DNA from 2 places in the Abyssisolibacter fermentans genome. Region 2 is predicted to be linked to the other one. Evidence: a T-box and tRNA genes for the amino acid it is inferred to sense, from the RefSeq annotation. Region 2 holds a T-box; the other holds one or more tRNA genes.

Region 1 (7,829 bases), on a different contig from region 2:
TATAATGCTCAATGGTACATGCTTTTCTTTTATATATTTAAAGGACAACACAGTAGTTACTATAATAAAAATAACTATTAACTCTGATAATAACCATTTGAAATTTATTATTTTCATTTTAATTCTCCCAAATAATATATTTAAATTATAATATTACTCATCTTGGTATATTTTATGCGTATATTGTAAAAATATTTAATTTAATTGCTTTATCTTATTTACTATACTATCTTTTTATATGTATTAAATATAGCTCCATATTATTACTAAAAACATTTTTAGTTATTGCAAATCATTATATAGTAAAGATAATTATTTTAATTATAAAACTCATATTCACTTCATCTTCTGAGAGTAAGGGATTTATAAGAAATAGAAATTAAAGATTTGAATTTTCTGCTCATAAAAAAATCTAGGATTTAAATCCTAGATTTTTATCTATATTTTTTATTAATATACTTTAACGGATCTTGATTTTTATCATATTTTAAGACTTCAAAATGAACATGAGGTCCCGTACTTCTACCTGTATTCCCTACGGCTGCAATGGTCTTATCTTTGTATACTTTATCTCCCTTTTTAACATAAATTTTGCTACAATGCGCATACCTAGTTTTATAGCCTCCACCATGGCTTATTTCAACCATATACCCATAAGTTCCTTTATAGCCTGCAAATGTAACAACTCCTCCATCTGCCGCTTTAATAGGCGTGCCTGTCCTTGAAGCTAAGTCTATACCCTTATGAAACGAACCCCATCTTGGACCATATCTAGAAGTCAATCTTCCACTTGTTGGTCTTTTAAAAATTCCAGTACCTTTTAACGGCGGTATTTCCTTAGTTCCTCTAACTACTAATTGTGGTTTCGGATTAGCTGTAATAGTTTCGCTTATAACATCTTTTCCCATTTCTACACCATTTTGTTTTTCTACTAGTGCAACTACTTCTTTTTCACCATATATACCCCGTCTTTTTACACGCGTTTCATCCTTATATAAACTAGAAGTTTCTTCATATTCTGTTTCAAAGCCTATTTTTTCTAAAAATGTCTTCTGTTCTTTAGTTACAACTGTAATGAATGGTTTTGGTACTATTAGGCTTAATTTATCATCTATATGCAGGTATCCATTAACAAATTGAGGATTTGCTTTTTCTAAGTCTGAAACTGATATGTTGTATTTTTTAGAAATACTCCACAAGCTTTCTCCTTCTTTTACTGTATGTGTTTTTTCCTCAGTAGTTCCTTTTCTTATGTAATTTAAAAGCTCTTCATAGTCAATTATATTTGCTAATGGTTGCTCTTGTTCTACAATCTCAATCTTTTCTAATAAGTTTATTTCTTCTAGTTTTCCATTTTCAGCTTCTATTCTTTCTATATATGGCTCTTTTATATTATTTAGTATATTATTTGCTTCTTCCTTTGTTTTTAGCAAACCGATATTATTTCCATTAACTTTTATCGCATAAGCATGTACATTAAAAGATAGTGTCGACAGTATCGATTTTTTTAATTTAGATACTGATGTTAATTCGTTACTTTCAACGTGTGTATTTTTAAACTCTAATTTTTGTTTAATAACTGTATCACAATTATAGTCTTTATTAATACTATCTTGAATATCTTCTAATAATTTAACTACAGTCTCCTGTTTCCTTACTATACCTATTTCTTTATTCCCAAAGATTACATTAAATGCTCTTGTTTCTAGCTCTTTTCTGGTGTCATATTCTCTTTTATCATTCAGTACTCTAATCGTAGTACCACACAGTATTCCAATCATTAAAAAAATTGAGAGCTTCAAACAAGTTTTTCTGTTAATAAGTTTTTTCAACCTATCAGCCACTCTTGAATAATCAATATTCATAAAAAATCTCTCCTATATTTTTTTACCTTTGCTTATTTAGTAATATGCATGTAACATCTTTGTAATATTTTCGTAATACAATCTCATATTCTATTATATCATAATTATCATGTTTTGCAACTCTAAGCATTTTACAGAATTCTCTTCATATTTTATTTGTTTTCAATTTTATTTACATTCATTTATTATTTTCTTCATTTTTTATTAAATTAATACCTTTTTGGCTCAAATATTTTAAAAACATCTAATTTAAGGTATTATTAAATTTATTAAACACTACATAAAACATTACGTGCTGTATGTTATAATATATTAAAGAATGTTACTAAGTGGAAGGTGGATTTAATTGAATTTCTTTTTAGGTACAACTGAAATAGATTTAGGAAATACTACAGTTGAAAATATATTCATAGACGATTTTATGCCAATGGCAAATGGCACTGATGTTAAAGTTTATTTACTTGGCTTTAAATATGCAAACAATAAGGATAACAATATAATAGTATCTAATCAAACAATTGCAAAAAATTTAAGAACTAGTTTGGATGATGTATTAAAAGCTTGGGACTTTTGGGAAGAAAAGGGTATAATAAAAAAACACTATACTGCTGACTCTAATGATAATAATTATACTGTTGAGTTTGTTAACTTAAAACAATTATATATAGACAAGATTATAAAGCCTGCTCAAACTGATACTTCTAAAACAAATTATACTTGTACTCCATCAGATATAGTAGAATTAAAAAATTCACCCGCTGTAAATAATATGTTTAATAATATAACGGATATAATAGGACGTACATTAGTACCTAATGAATATAAAAAAATATTAGAATGGATATATAATTATAATATGAGTACTGATATAATTGTAAAAGCATTTGAATTTGCTAAGGAAAAAAGGAATATAAAAAGTTTAAATTATGTGCAAGGCATTCTTAAAAATTGGTATGATTTAAAACTTACAACTATAGATAACTTAAATGCCTATTTAGAATCAAATGACACTAGATATAAGTTATACAATCAAATAAAAGAGGCTATTGGCTTTAAAGGTAATTTTTCAACTCCTATTAAAAACCTTATTAACAAATGGGTTGATGAATGGAATTTCAGCTTAGATGTTATATTGATAGCATGTAATGAAACTCTTAAAATTGCAGAACCAAATTTTAGATATTTAGATGGTATACTAACTAAATGGCATAAAACCAATTTAAAAACAGTTGAAGCTGTTGAAAATAACCAAAAACAATTTAATGAAAAAAGAACTACTAAACAGAATAAACAAAGCTCTCCTAATTCAAATATTAAAAAAGATATGTTTAAAACAAAGTTTCATAATTTTAAACATACAACTACAAAATATTCTGACAAAGAGCTTGAAGAAAAGCTAAATAAAAATTTACAAAAAAAACTTCAACAAAAAGGTCTAAACAACTTATACAAAAATAATGTATAAGGGAGGGTAAATATTTATGAATGAACAAATTATAAAAGAAATATTAAGAAATTATGAATTAAAATTGGATAGAAAAAAATATGAGCAAAACAAAAGAATTCAAGAGGTTTATTCACTAGTACCTAGAATTAAAGAAATAAATAAAGAAATTACTTCACTAGGTATATTAACATCAAAGGAAATTCTAAAAAACTCAGCTAATCTTGAAAATGAACTAGAAGAATTAAAATTAAAAACTAAAAAATTAAAACAAGAAAAAGCTATACTAATGACAGAAAACAATATTCCAATTAACTATACAGATATAGAATATGATTGTGAAAAATGTAAGGATACAGGATATACCGAAAACGGCCAAAAGTGTAGCTGCTTTAAACAAGCACTTATTAGTATTGCTTATAAGATGTCTAATTTAGAGCATATACTTTCTAAAGAAAATTTTCAAACCTTTAATATTGATTTGTTTTCTGATGAAATTTATGAAGATGAACAACTTACTCCAAAAGAAAATATGAAATTCGTAGCAAATGTATGTGAAGGCTTTGTTATTAATTTTGATGTAGACAATGAAGAGAATTTACTTTTTTATGGTACTACAGGCTTAGGTAAAACATTTATGTGTAATTGTATAGCTAAAAGCTTACTTGATAAGGGTAAAATAGTCTTATATCAAACTGCATTTAAAATTTTAGATATTATTAGAACATATAAGTTTAAAGATAATGCCAAAGACAATTCATATCAACTAGCTTATAATTTATTATTTAATGCTGATTTATTAATTATAGATGATTTAGGCACTGAATTAACTACAGCTTTTACTAATACTGAAATTTTCAATATATTAAATTCTAGATTAATTACTGGTAAAAAAACTATTATATCTACTAACCATCATCCTAGAGAACTTTCTCAAATGTATTCTGATAGATTCTTTTCAAGAATATTTGGTAAATTTATTGAGCTAAAATTTTATGGTAACGATTTAAGATGGGAAGAATAGATTAATATTAATGTTTTATTGAAAAAATATAATTTATCAACAGTTTTAAATTTCTAATTATATAGATTAAAAAAATCAGCAAATAATTGCTGATTTTTTTATGGTGGGCACAATAGGGCTCGAACCTATGACCCCCTGCTTGTAAGGCAGGTGCTCTCCCAACTGAGCTATGCGCCCTTAACTTATTTGAATTTGGTGACCCTACCGGGACTCGAACCCGGGTTACCGCCGTGAAAGGGCGGTGTCTTAACCGCTTGACCATAGGGCCTTAAAAATGGTGACCCATCGGCGACTCGAACGCCGGACACCCTGATTAAAAGTCAGGTGCTCTGCCAACTGAGCTAATGGGTCGAATGACTACTCTTAGTATTTTACATGATAGCTATTATTATGTCAACAGTTTTTCTTAAAAAATATATATTTTAATTAAAACACCTTAAATTCTTTGTAAATAGTCGAAATAATCTATATTATATCTAATATATGTAAATCTTAGTATTTTGGTTTTATCAAAAAATTTTTATGAGAATATAAAAACCAGCATTGAAAATTGCTGGTTTTTGTATGTTATAACAACGGAAGCAATTACATAGTAATTGCAACACACCGTTTCAACGAGGCGGAAAATATACACACCGCTTGTTAAATCTATTCGGTACCCGCCACCTATAGAAGTTGGGGGATATCTTGAGCCTTGTTATAATATTTCTTCTCTTATTATTGTCTCACTTCTCTTTGGACCTATAGATACTAACTGAATTTTTGTTTCTGTTAGTTCTTCAATCTTCTCTATATACTTCTTAGCATTTTCAGGAAGTTCATCATAAGTTCTAACTCCCTCAATTTCTTCAAGCTTCCAGCCTTGTAGCGTCTCATATACTGGCTCACATTGAGCTAATAAATTTAAACTTGCTGGAAAATCTTCAATGTATTTATCGTTTAATTTATATTTTGTACATATTTTCAATTCTTTTAAATCAGCTAATGTATCAAGTTTTGTTAAAGCTATTCCTGAAAAACCATTAATAGCACAAGAATATTTTAACATAACTATATCTAACCAACCACATCTTCTAGCTCTTCCGGTTGTTGTTCCGTATTCGAAACCTCTTTCCCTTATCCAATCACCAGTCTCATCAAAAAGTTCTGTTGGGAAAGGTCCTTTTCCAACTCTGGTTGTATATGCCTTTACAACTCCTATTGCCTTTTTTAAATCGAATGGACTTATTCCTGAACCAATCGCTACACCACCTGATATCGGATGAGAAGATGTTAGAAATGGATATGTTCCATAATCAATATCTAATAGTGTCCCTTGAGCTCCTTCAAATAGAACTTTTTTACCCTGTTTAACACTTTTATTAATAAATGCAGTAGTATTAATTATATAAGGTTTAATAACCTCAGCATATTCTAAATACTCTTTTACAATTTCGTCTTCGTTTAAAGGTTCTTCATTATATAGTTTTTCTATTATTTCGTTTTTAGCTTTAATATTACTTCTTAGCTTATCTTCAAAATATTCTTTGAAGAATATATCACACATTCTGATACCACTTCTCTCAACCTTATCTTTATAACAAGGTCCTATTCCTTTTACTGTAGTACCTATTTTTTGTTTGCCTCTCTTTTTTTCCTCTAATTCATCAAGTTTTAAATGATATGGAAAAATTATATGTGCTCTGTCGCTGATTTTTAAATTATCTGTTTTTATTCCTAAGTCATTTAAATACTTAATTTCTTTTAATAAAGATTTAGGATTCACAACTACTCCATTTCCTATAACTGAAGTTTTGTCTTCATAAAAAATGCCAGATGGTATTAAGTGTAATTTGTACTTCTTATCTCCAATTTCTACTGTGTGACCAGCATTGTCTCCACCTTGGTATCTTACTACAACATCTGCTTTTTTTGATAAGTAATCTGTTATTTTACCTTTTCCTTCATCTCCCCATTGAGCTCCTAAAACAACAAGAGTAGACATATTCATCTCTCCTTTATTTTAACCTAGATTATTCATAGTAAATTAAATATTATATTGCATCCTTATGGTTACGTCTGGATAAACCATCCACACTAAACTAAATTTTAGGTTTTTTATAATTAAGGACTTACAGCATATTACTCAACGTTGTATAAATAATCAGATTTAATTATTTTTAATAAATTATATGAAATATTTATATTGATTCTAAAGCGAACATTCCCTTTCTCATAATATCAAAATATAATAAAAAAGTCAATTAAATACGAATTATTATATTGATACATCTCAAAATATTCGTATGAATATTTTTTTTAAATAAACTATTTATAATTATAATATCCACAATTTAAGAAACAATTTAGTCTATTTTTATTTTTATTGAATTCGTTGATTTAACTAGTCTTGAGCTAAGTATTTTAATTTTTAAATTGTTACACTCACAACTTATCCACAAGTTATCCTCTGTTTTTGTGGATAAAAAAAGTGCTCTTTTTTTTTCAAAAAAGCACATGATTTTTTATCCCTGTAAAATACACTGTTTTAAAAAACATTAATATTTATTTTTATAAGTTCAAAATAACATAAAATTTATCCACATTTTCAACACAAATTACCTGTGATTATTTTTTTAAAAAATCCACAAAATCTTTAGCAAATATTCTACATTTTTCTAAAGAATTTTCATTTGGTAAAAAAGCAGCCTTTAGCCCCGGTACTGCTATCTTAAGCTTGTGATTCTTTAGGTTATCTTCCATTATATTTATTGCTTCTCCACTCCAGCCGTATGAACCAAATGCTGCAGCAGCTTTACTTCTATTTGTAATAGGATTTAGTACTGCAAATAATTTATATATTGGAAGGAGTATATTTTGATTTATTGTTGGGCATCCGATTAACAAAGCTGTTGAAGTTTCGATTTTTTCTTCTAGCTCAAATAAATCTATATTTTCAATATCACAAACATCTACTTCTATATTATTATCAACAATTTTTATTTCATTAGCAATTTCTTGTGCCATTTTCCCAGTATATCCATATGCTGATACATATGGTATAAAAATTTTATGTTGCTTTAATTTTTCCTTTACTCTACAAAGGTCTTTAGACATCTGAATATACTTTTGTGGTTTTGATCTTAGTATTGGTCCATGCCCTGGACATATAACTTCTATATCTAAATCTTTTATTTTATCTATAGCACTAAGCATATAGTTACTAAATGGTTTTAAAATTACATCAAAATAATATTTAAATGCTTCATCAAAATTATCTACTAAGTCATCAAACATCCTCTCGTCACAAAAATGACATCCAAATGAATCACACGTAAATAACACTTTATCTTCTATTAAATAAGTATACATTGAATCTGGCCAATGCAAAAAAGGTGCTGATATAAATTTTAAAGTTTTATTCCCTAAATCTAATGTATCTCCATCTTTTACTATTTTATACTTAAAGTCAATATCAACCATGTATTTTAAAAAATTTATAGCTGATTTTGAAGCG
Region 2 (7,829 bases):
TTGGAAGATTCTTCTGATAGAAGCTTTTCTCTTCTACTCCATCAGGATATCTTATTACGGTCAAATCTCTGTTTTTAGCATATTTTAAAATGTATGACGATAGCTTATATAGTATTGTGATATAATCAATTTTTCTTATATTTAGTTTTGACCACATTATTTTATTAGGGTTAGTTATATCTATGTTTCTCATATGCTGTATTCCTTTCCTGTAGCTTTTTGTGCATTTATATCGCTAAATCCAATTATTTGAGGATGTCTTAATTTACCGCTGTTAGTCCATTCAAAGAACTCAATCCAACATGTTAATATGGGTTTAATAAACACGTTAGTCTTGCTGTCTTTTAGATTAATAAAAGGATTCTTATCGATTTTTAATAATTCTAAATTTTGTTTCAAAGTGTATAGATCATTTTGCGAAAGTCCCAAGGAAGCGTTACCTATGTATATAAGCCCATTATCTTTAAAAATTCCAAGTAGTAGTGACTTTATTGAATTATTTTCGATGCTTACACCACTTACTACTGCTAAAATTTTCTTTTTTACTTTAATTTTGTACCAATAATTATGTTTTTTTAGAGGTACATATGGACTGTTTTTTTTCTTTGATACTATCCCTTCAAAGCCATATTCCTTAACTTTATCAAAAAGCAGCTTTCCATCATCATAATAATCACTATAAAAAAAATTATTGTTAATACTGATACTATCTTTTAGAATATTCTTTCTTTCAATTAGAGGAAAGTTTAATAAATCTTTGTCATTATAATTCAGAATATCAAACATAACATAAGTTAATGGATATTTTGATATGTTTTGTTTTATTTTTTTTTCTGATTTGCTTCTGGATCTTATTAATACATCATGAAATGAATGACTTTTTTCGTTCCAAACGGTTAATTCGCCATCAATTATTGCTGAATTACCTTTAAAGATTTTTTTAAAGCCTTTTATTTCAGGAAAGCTTGCTAGACATTCATTACCTTTTTTAGAGTATAATTTAAAATTAATTTTATCATAGTATAAAATGCCTCTTATTCCATCAAATTTTATTTCATGTATCCATTCAGTACCTTTTGGAATAGCTGTAGCTTTAATAGGTTCCATAGGTGCAATGTTTTTCATTAATTAGCTTGCTCCTTTTGTTTTTTTAGCAGTAACTTTCTTTGTTTTTTTCTTAGTCTCTTTTTTCTTATCTTTTAAGCTGGCTTGTAGTGCAGACATTAAATCTACAACATTATGAGCAGTAGGTTTTGGTGCTGTTTTAATAGTTTCAGCTCCTTGTATCTTATTTTCTATAATTTCTTGTAATGCTTCTCTATAATCATCTTTATAGTTTTCAGGTTTAAACTCTGTAGTTAATTGCTTAATTAGTTGCTTGGCTATATCTAATTCTTTTTCATTGACATCTGTATTCTCAGGAAGATTAGGTATATTATTAATAGCTCTAACTTCATCAGGGTAGAATATTGTTTCTAGAACTAAGGTGTTTTTATATACTCTGAGTGCCGCTAGTGATTGTTTGTTTCTAATTGTTATTTTTGCTAAGGCTATCTTACCTGTATCATTCATAGCTTTTCTTAGTAAATTATAAGCTTTGCCCCCCGTTTGTTGTGGTGATAAATAATAAGATTTATCATAATATATTGGGTCTATTTCACTAAGATTTACAAAATCTATTATGTCAATTGCCCTGTCTAAAACCTCAGCCTTAGCGGATTCAAAATCTTCTTCATTCATTATTACAAAATGTCCTTTTTCATACTCGAAGCCTCTAATAATTTCATCTTCCTTTATTTCTCGACCACATGTTTCACAATATTTTTTATACTTAACAGGAGTATGACATTCTTTATGTAAATATCTAAAGCGTATATCTTTATTTTCAGTAGCTGTAAACATTTTGATAGGAATATTGACTAATCCAAAGCTTATAGAACCTTTCCACATAGTATGCATGAAAATTCTCCTTTCAATTAGTTATTTGATTTAATAGTATAATTTCCTATGTGCAAAAAAAAATACTTTCTTTTAGTAAACTAAAAGAAAGTAAATAAAAATTTTGATTTATCTTTTAACTAATGGAAAAGCTATAACGTCTTTTATTGAATAAGTATTTGTCAAGAACATTATCATCCTATCTATGCCTATACCAAGTCCACCGGCTGGTGGCATTCCAATATCTAAAGCTTTTGCAAATTCTTCATCCATTGGACTTGCTGTTTCAAATCCTGCTCTTAATTTTTTAGCTTGATCATTTAGAAGTATTCTCTGAGCTAATGGATCATTTAATTCAGAATAAGCATTCCCTAGTTCAACTCCATATGCATATGGTTCAAATCGTTCTATTAATTCATTATTTTGCCTATGGGTTTTGCATAATGGGGATGAATCTTTCGGAAAATCGATAACAAAAGTTGGTTGAATTAATCCATCTACACAATTATCATCAAACAAAGACATAATTAAATCGCTTTTAGATAATTCTTCTAAAGATAATTCTTCATTTATTGATATATTTTTTTCTTTAATTATTTTAACTATTTCTTTTTTAGATAAATTTTCTATAGATATATCTAAATTCTCCTTTATTAAATCACACATACTTGCTCTTCTCCATGGCACTTTAAAATCAATACTTATGCCATTATATGATATTTTAGTACTACCAAGTACTTTAGTGAATACATATTCATATAATTGTTCCATTAAAGCCATCATGTCATTATAGTCAGCATAAGCCATGTAACATTCAAAAAGCGTAAATTCAGGATAGTGAGTTCTATCTATACCCTCATTCCTGAATGATCTTGAAAAGGAATATACTCTTTCAAGTCCTCCAACCATTAATCTTTTTAGATATAGTTCGGGTGATATATTCATAAATACTTCACAATTTAAAGCATTTACATATGTTGAAAAAGGTTTTGCCTCTCCTCCACCATATTTTGTATCTAAAATAGGTGTATCAATCTCAATGAAGCCTTTATTATTTAAATATTCTCTGATTGCTGACATTGCTTTTGCTCTATTGATAAATCTCTTTTTTACTTCTTTATTCATTATCATATCAAGGCTGCGATGTCTTTGCTTAAGATCACTATCTTGCAAGCCATGATATTTTTCAGGAAGAGGTCTTATTGATTTGCTTAATAGTGTTACTTTAAAAGCTCTTAATGTTATTTCATCGGTTTTTGTCTTAAATACATTTCCTTCAACTCCTATTATGTCCCCTATATCAAATAATTTAATAATATTGTACAACTCTAAACCCAAGTTTTTCTTATTAAAATAAACTTGTATATCTCCTTCTTGGTCTCTTAAATTTGCAAAACAAGAACTGCCCATATTACGTAGTAACATTATTCTTCCCGCTATAGAAAAACTATCATTTTCTTTTATATTGTTAAAGTCATTTATTATATCTATAGAATGTGATGTCTTTTTGTAACTGTAAGGATATAAAGATGTATTAAGATCTTTTAATTTTTGTGATTTTTTTATTCTTTCAACTATCATTTCATTTGCATCAGGTATTATTTCTTTCAAATTATTTAAATCATCATATTTCATAGTGATACCACCTTTCTAAAATAGTATTATTAGTAATAAAACAATGAAACTCATATTTTGTTCCATGCTCAATAAAAAAACTCTCACCTCCAAGACATAGTCTTGGGGACGAGAGTATATGCTTCGTGGTACCACCCCAGTTTGCAAATATGTCACCATATTTGCCTCTTCAAGTACGGCAAACTGTTTATATGCGATACTTTATCTCTATAACGGGAGCTCCCGTTGCATGTTACTCTATATAGAGCTAGTGCAAAGCTCAGAGGCTTTTTTCAAAAGAAAATTCTTTACTCCATTCTCAGCAATACGGAGTTTTCTGTAAAAGAATATATCAATTTACTCTTCTCTTCATAGCCTGTAATATTTATATTTAATTGATTATATACTAATATTTACTAAATGTCAATAGTATATCTGATAAAGTTTTAAAAGATAAATTTATTACTAAAATTAATTTCAGAATACTTTTTGTTTATTATCATTAGAAGCAAACATTAACTTTTTTATAAAATAGAAAGGTTCAAGGTAATAAATATAAGCATGGATAATTTATACATTTACAAATTTATATGTTATAATTATTATAATACAAATAAATTGATATGGAGAGAATAAAATGAAGAGGTATTTGAAAATATTTTCATTTGGTTTAATTGAACTATTTTCTTATATATTTTTGAGAGACCAAATGAAATATATAGGATTAAGTAATTTTTTTGTATTTTGGACTTTAATTTCATTAACTTTACCCATATATATTTTTTTTATCAAATCTACACCATTATATAATAGAGCAGTAATGCATTATCAAAATGTTAATTTAGTAAAAAATCCTGAAGATGTGGCACATAGCGTAGGTATAGTAAATACATTTTCAAAAGCAATAAAAATTAAACAAATAATAGTTAATAAAAAAGTATATATAATATTTCTAATCTATTTTTTTATTAACGGTATAGCATATTTAATAACATTAAGAGCTTAGTTGTATTCACATCTTTTTTTACAAGAAGAACTATATTTTATAATACATTGTTGTATCAAAATCTTCTCTACCAGCGAAAATTTTCTAACGGTCAACTTTTACGCTAAAAATTTTGAAGAGATGTTCATGAAAAGTGATGTATAAAGTAGTAGAATATTAACTTAATTATAATTTTATATAAAAAAGGAAACTATAAAATTAATCATATAATTATTTAAAATAACTTAATAAATACAAAACTATCAGTAATAAGCTAAAATACTATAACCGTGTTTTAATTAAATAGTTTTTTTTCATTTGTGATAAATTGTGTTTATTTTTAACAAAGTATATGTTATCATATTAATGAAAGATTAACAATTATTGTTAAGGAGGGGATTTAATGAAATTTTCAAACAGAATTACTTCCATGCAACAATCTCCAATTAGAAAGTTAGTACCTATTGCAGTGGAAGCCAAAAATAATGGAAAGAAGGTTTACCATCTTAATATAGGTCAGCCCGATATTAAAACTCCATCTTCTTTTTTTGAATCTATAAAGGACTTTAACGAAGATGTTCTTGCTTATAGTTTTTCACAAGGACTTCCTCAGTTAATTGATAGTTTTATAAAGTATTATGCTAAATATAATATTAGATTTGAACAAGATGAGATTTTAATAACAAATGGTGGAAGTGAAGCATTATTGTTTGCTATGATGTCTTTATGTGACAATGGAGATGAAATACTTGTTCCAGAACCTTTTTACACTAATTACAATGGATTTGGTACTATGGCAGGTATTAAGGTAGTTCCTATAACTACTAAAGCCGAAGAAGGATTCCATTTACCCCCAAGGCAAGAAATACAGAAGTTAATCACACCAAAAACTAAAGCAATATTAATATCTAATCCTGGTAATCCTACTGGCTGTATTTATACTATTAAGGAAATGGAAATGCTCAGAGATCTTGCTAAGGAAAACGATTTCTTCATTATTTCAGATGAAGTATACAGAGAATTCGTATATGATGGGTTTGAATATATGAGTTTTGCTGAGTTTGAAGATATTGCTGATAGAGTTATTATAACTGACAGTGTATCTAAGCGTTACAGTGCATGTGGAGCTAGAATTGGTTCTGTTGCAAGTAAAAACAAAGATTTAATCAAACAAATACTTAAGCTTTGTCAAAGTAGATTATGTGTTGCTACAGTTGAACAAATTGGAGCTGCTAGTTTAGTAGATGTTCCAGACGATTATTTTAAAGAAGTAGTTGAAGAATACAAGATGAGAAGAGATATTGTTTACAATGCTCTTAATAAAATGGAAGGTGTAAATTGTAAAAAACCTCATGGAGCGTTTTATATAATAGCACAACTTCCAGTTGAAAATGCTGAAGACTTTGTTGTATGGTTATTAAAAGAATTTGATGTTAATAATGAAACTGTAATGTTAGCACCTGCTGAAGGCTTTTATGCATCTAAAGGTCTTGGTAAAAATGAAGTTAGAATGTCATATGTATTGAATCAAGATTCTTTAAAGAGAGCTATGCATATATTAGAGGAAGGATTAAAAGCATATAATAATAGATAAAAATTTTGACCTTGGTATAAAATTTAACCAAGGTCTTTTTATTTTGATATAAAATCTTTTTCTAAAATGATTTTATAATTCTAAAAAAACGATAAAGAAGTATCATTGTTAATGTATTGATTATTTGGATTTTGTAAAAAGTCACTAATAATCTTAGAAAGTTTTGCTATCCCCTCTTCTATTAGATTTTCACTAATTGAAGCTATACTTAATCTAAAATTATTACTGTCTTGTTTATTAACATAGAAATTAGAACCTGAAACAATTGAAATATCGTTATTTATACATAAATCATGTAGTTTTATTGAAGAAAAACCTTCAGGCAGTGCAAACCAAAATCCTAAGCCTCCATATGGTATATTGTATTGTATTTCTTTTGGCATATATTTTTTTAGAGATTTAATCATTGTATTATATCGCAAGCTATATATTTCATTCATATTTTGTATGTGCTTTTCCCATAATCCTTTTCTCAAATATAAGTCAAAGCATCTTTGTATCAAAGCTGATGTTGAAATATCTGAAGTTTGCTTAGCTGTTAATACATCAGAATATATTTTAAGAGGAATTATTGTAAAACCTAATCTTAATCCAGGCATTAAAGTCTTTGAAAAACTCTTAATATATATAACTCGATTATTTGTGTCCATAGATTTAATTGGTAGTATATTATTATCATTATAGTTAATTTCTCTTACATAATCATCCTCTACTATATATGTATCATATTTCTTGGCAAGATCAATTAATTGTTTCCTTTTTTGAATACTATAAGAAATTCCAGTAGGGTTTTGAAAATTTGGCATGACATAAATAAATTGAGGTTTAAAATTTAAAAGCTTATTTTCTAAAGTACGCATATCTAGCCCGTCATTTTCCAAATTTATATCAATAATTTTAGCACCCCTTGATTTAAAGGCTGCTATAGCACCTCCGTAAGTAGGTGATTCACAAAAAACTATATCTCCATAATTCACTAAAGCTTTAGAAATAATATCTATGCCTTGTTGAGCTCCAGAAACTATATGTATATTATCTATATCAGTGAATATTTTTGATTTATATAAAAATTTCTTAATTGATATTCTCAAACTTTCAAATCCTTGAGAATGTTGGTAAATAAAAGCGCCGCCTTTGTCTCTATTTAATACGCTATTTATAACAACTTTAAAATCTTCTACTGGAAACAAATCTGAAGTTGGTGTAGTACTGGCAAAATTATATACGATTGGTTTATAATTTTGTAGTTTTGAACTATCATATTCCTTGTCTAACATATGGTTATCTTTTATAAAAGTACCACTACCTACCTTTTTGTATACAAAATCATTTTCTTCTAATAGTTTATAAGCGTTTACTATTGTTACATTATTAACTTCTAATTCAGATGCTAGTTTTCTGATTGGTGGCAGCTTTGAATGAGGCTTTAGTGTATTTTCTAAAATCATTTTTCTTATTTGATTATATAATTGAACATATAAAGCTTTTCCAGTATTTTTTTCAAGTTTGATATTTAATTTGTCCATAAAACGCCTCCTGCTAAATGTATAGAAATAATGTATAGAAATTAGGAAAATATTTTTTTGAAAAGTCCTTTTCTCGAATTTTGCTCTCTTTTTAATTTTTCCCTTAATTCAGCAACTTCATATGATTTTTCTTTTATTTTCATTTTTAGTTTTGCATTCTCACATATTAAGA

What was found. The T-box of region 2 lies ahead of lysS (lysine--tRNA ligase). A T-box ahead of a tRNA ligase gene usually reads a tRNA of that ligase, here a tRNA-Lys.
Region 1: it encodes a tRNA-Lys, which carries the amino acid that the T-box ahead of lysS (lysine--tRNA ligase) is inferred to sense. The anticodon was not compared.

The regions. Positions count from the first base shown of each region.
Region 1 covers NZ_LOHE01000101.1:31,113-38,941, reverse strand. The annotation lists gene AYC61_RS18970 (M23 family metallopeptidase) at 1-117, opposite strand, end outside; gene AYC61_RS18965 (M23 family metallopeptidase) at 435-1,865, opposite strand; gene AYC61_RS18960 (DnaD domain-containing protein) at 2,212-3,330, shown strand; gene AYC61_RS18955 (ATP-binding protein) at 3,347-4,333, shown strand; tRNA gene AYC61_RS18950 (tRNA-Val) at 4,435-4,510, opposite strand; tRNA gene AYC61_RS18945 (tRNA-Glu) at 4,527-4,601, opposite strand; tRNA gene AYC61_RS18940 (tRNA-Lys) at 4,609-4,684, opposite strand; gene AYC61_RS18935 (adenylosuccinate synthase) at 5,031-6,317, opposite strand; gene AYC61_RS18930 (FprA family A-type flavoprotein) at 6,941-7,829, opposite strand, start outside.
Region 2 covers NZ_LOHE01000036.1:38,682-46,510, forward strand. The annotation lists gene ligD (non-homologous end-joining DNA ligase) at 1-193, opposite strand, end outside; gene AYC61_RS03540 (ATP-dependent DNA ligase) at 190-1,125, opposite strand; gene ku (non-homologous end joining protein Ku) at 1,129-1,959, opposite strand; gene lysS (lysine--tRNA ligase) at 2,068-3,573, opposite strand; T-box leader at 3,675-3,934, opposite strand; gene AYC61_RS03555 (hypothetical protein) at 4,190-4,558, shown strand; gene AYC61_RS03560 (pyridoxal phosphate-dependent aminotransferase) at 4,941-6,131, shown strand; gene pdxR (MocR-like pyridoxine biosynthesis transcription factor PdxR) at 6,212-7,657, opposite strand; gene AYC61_RS03570 (helix-turn-helix domain-containing protein) at 7,699-7,829, opposite strand, start outside.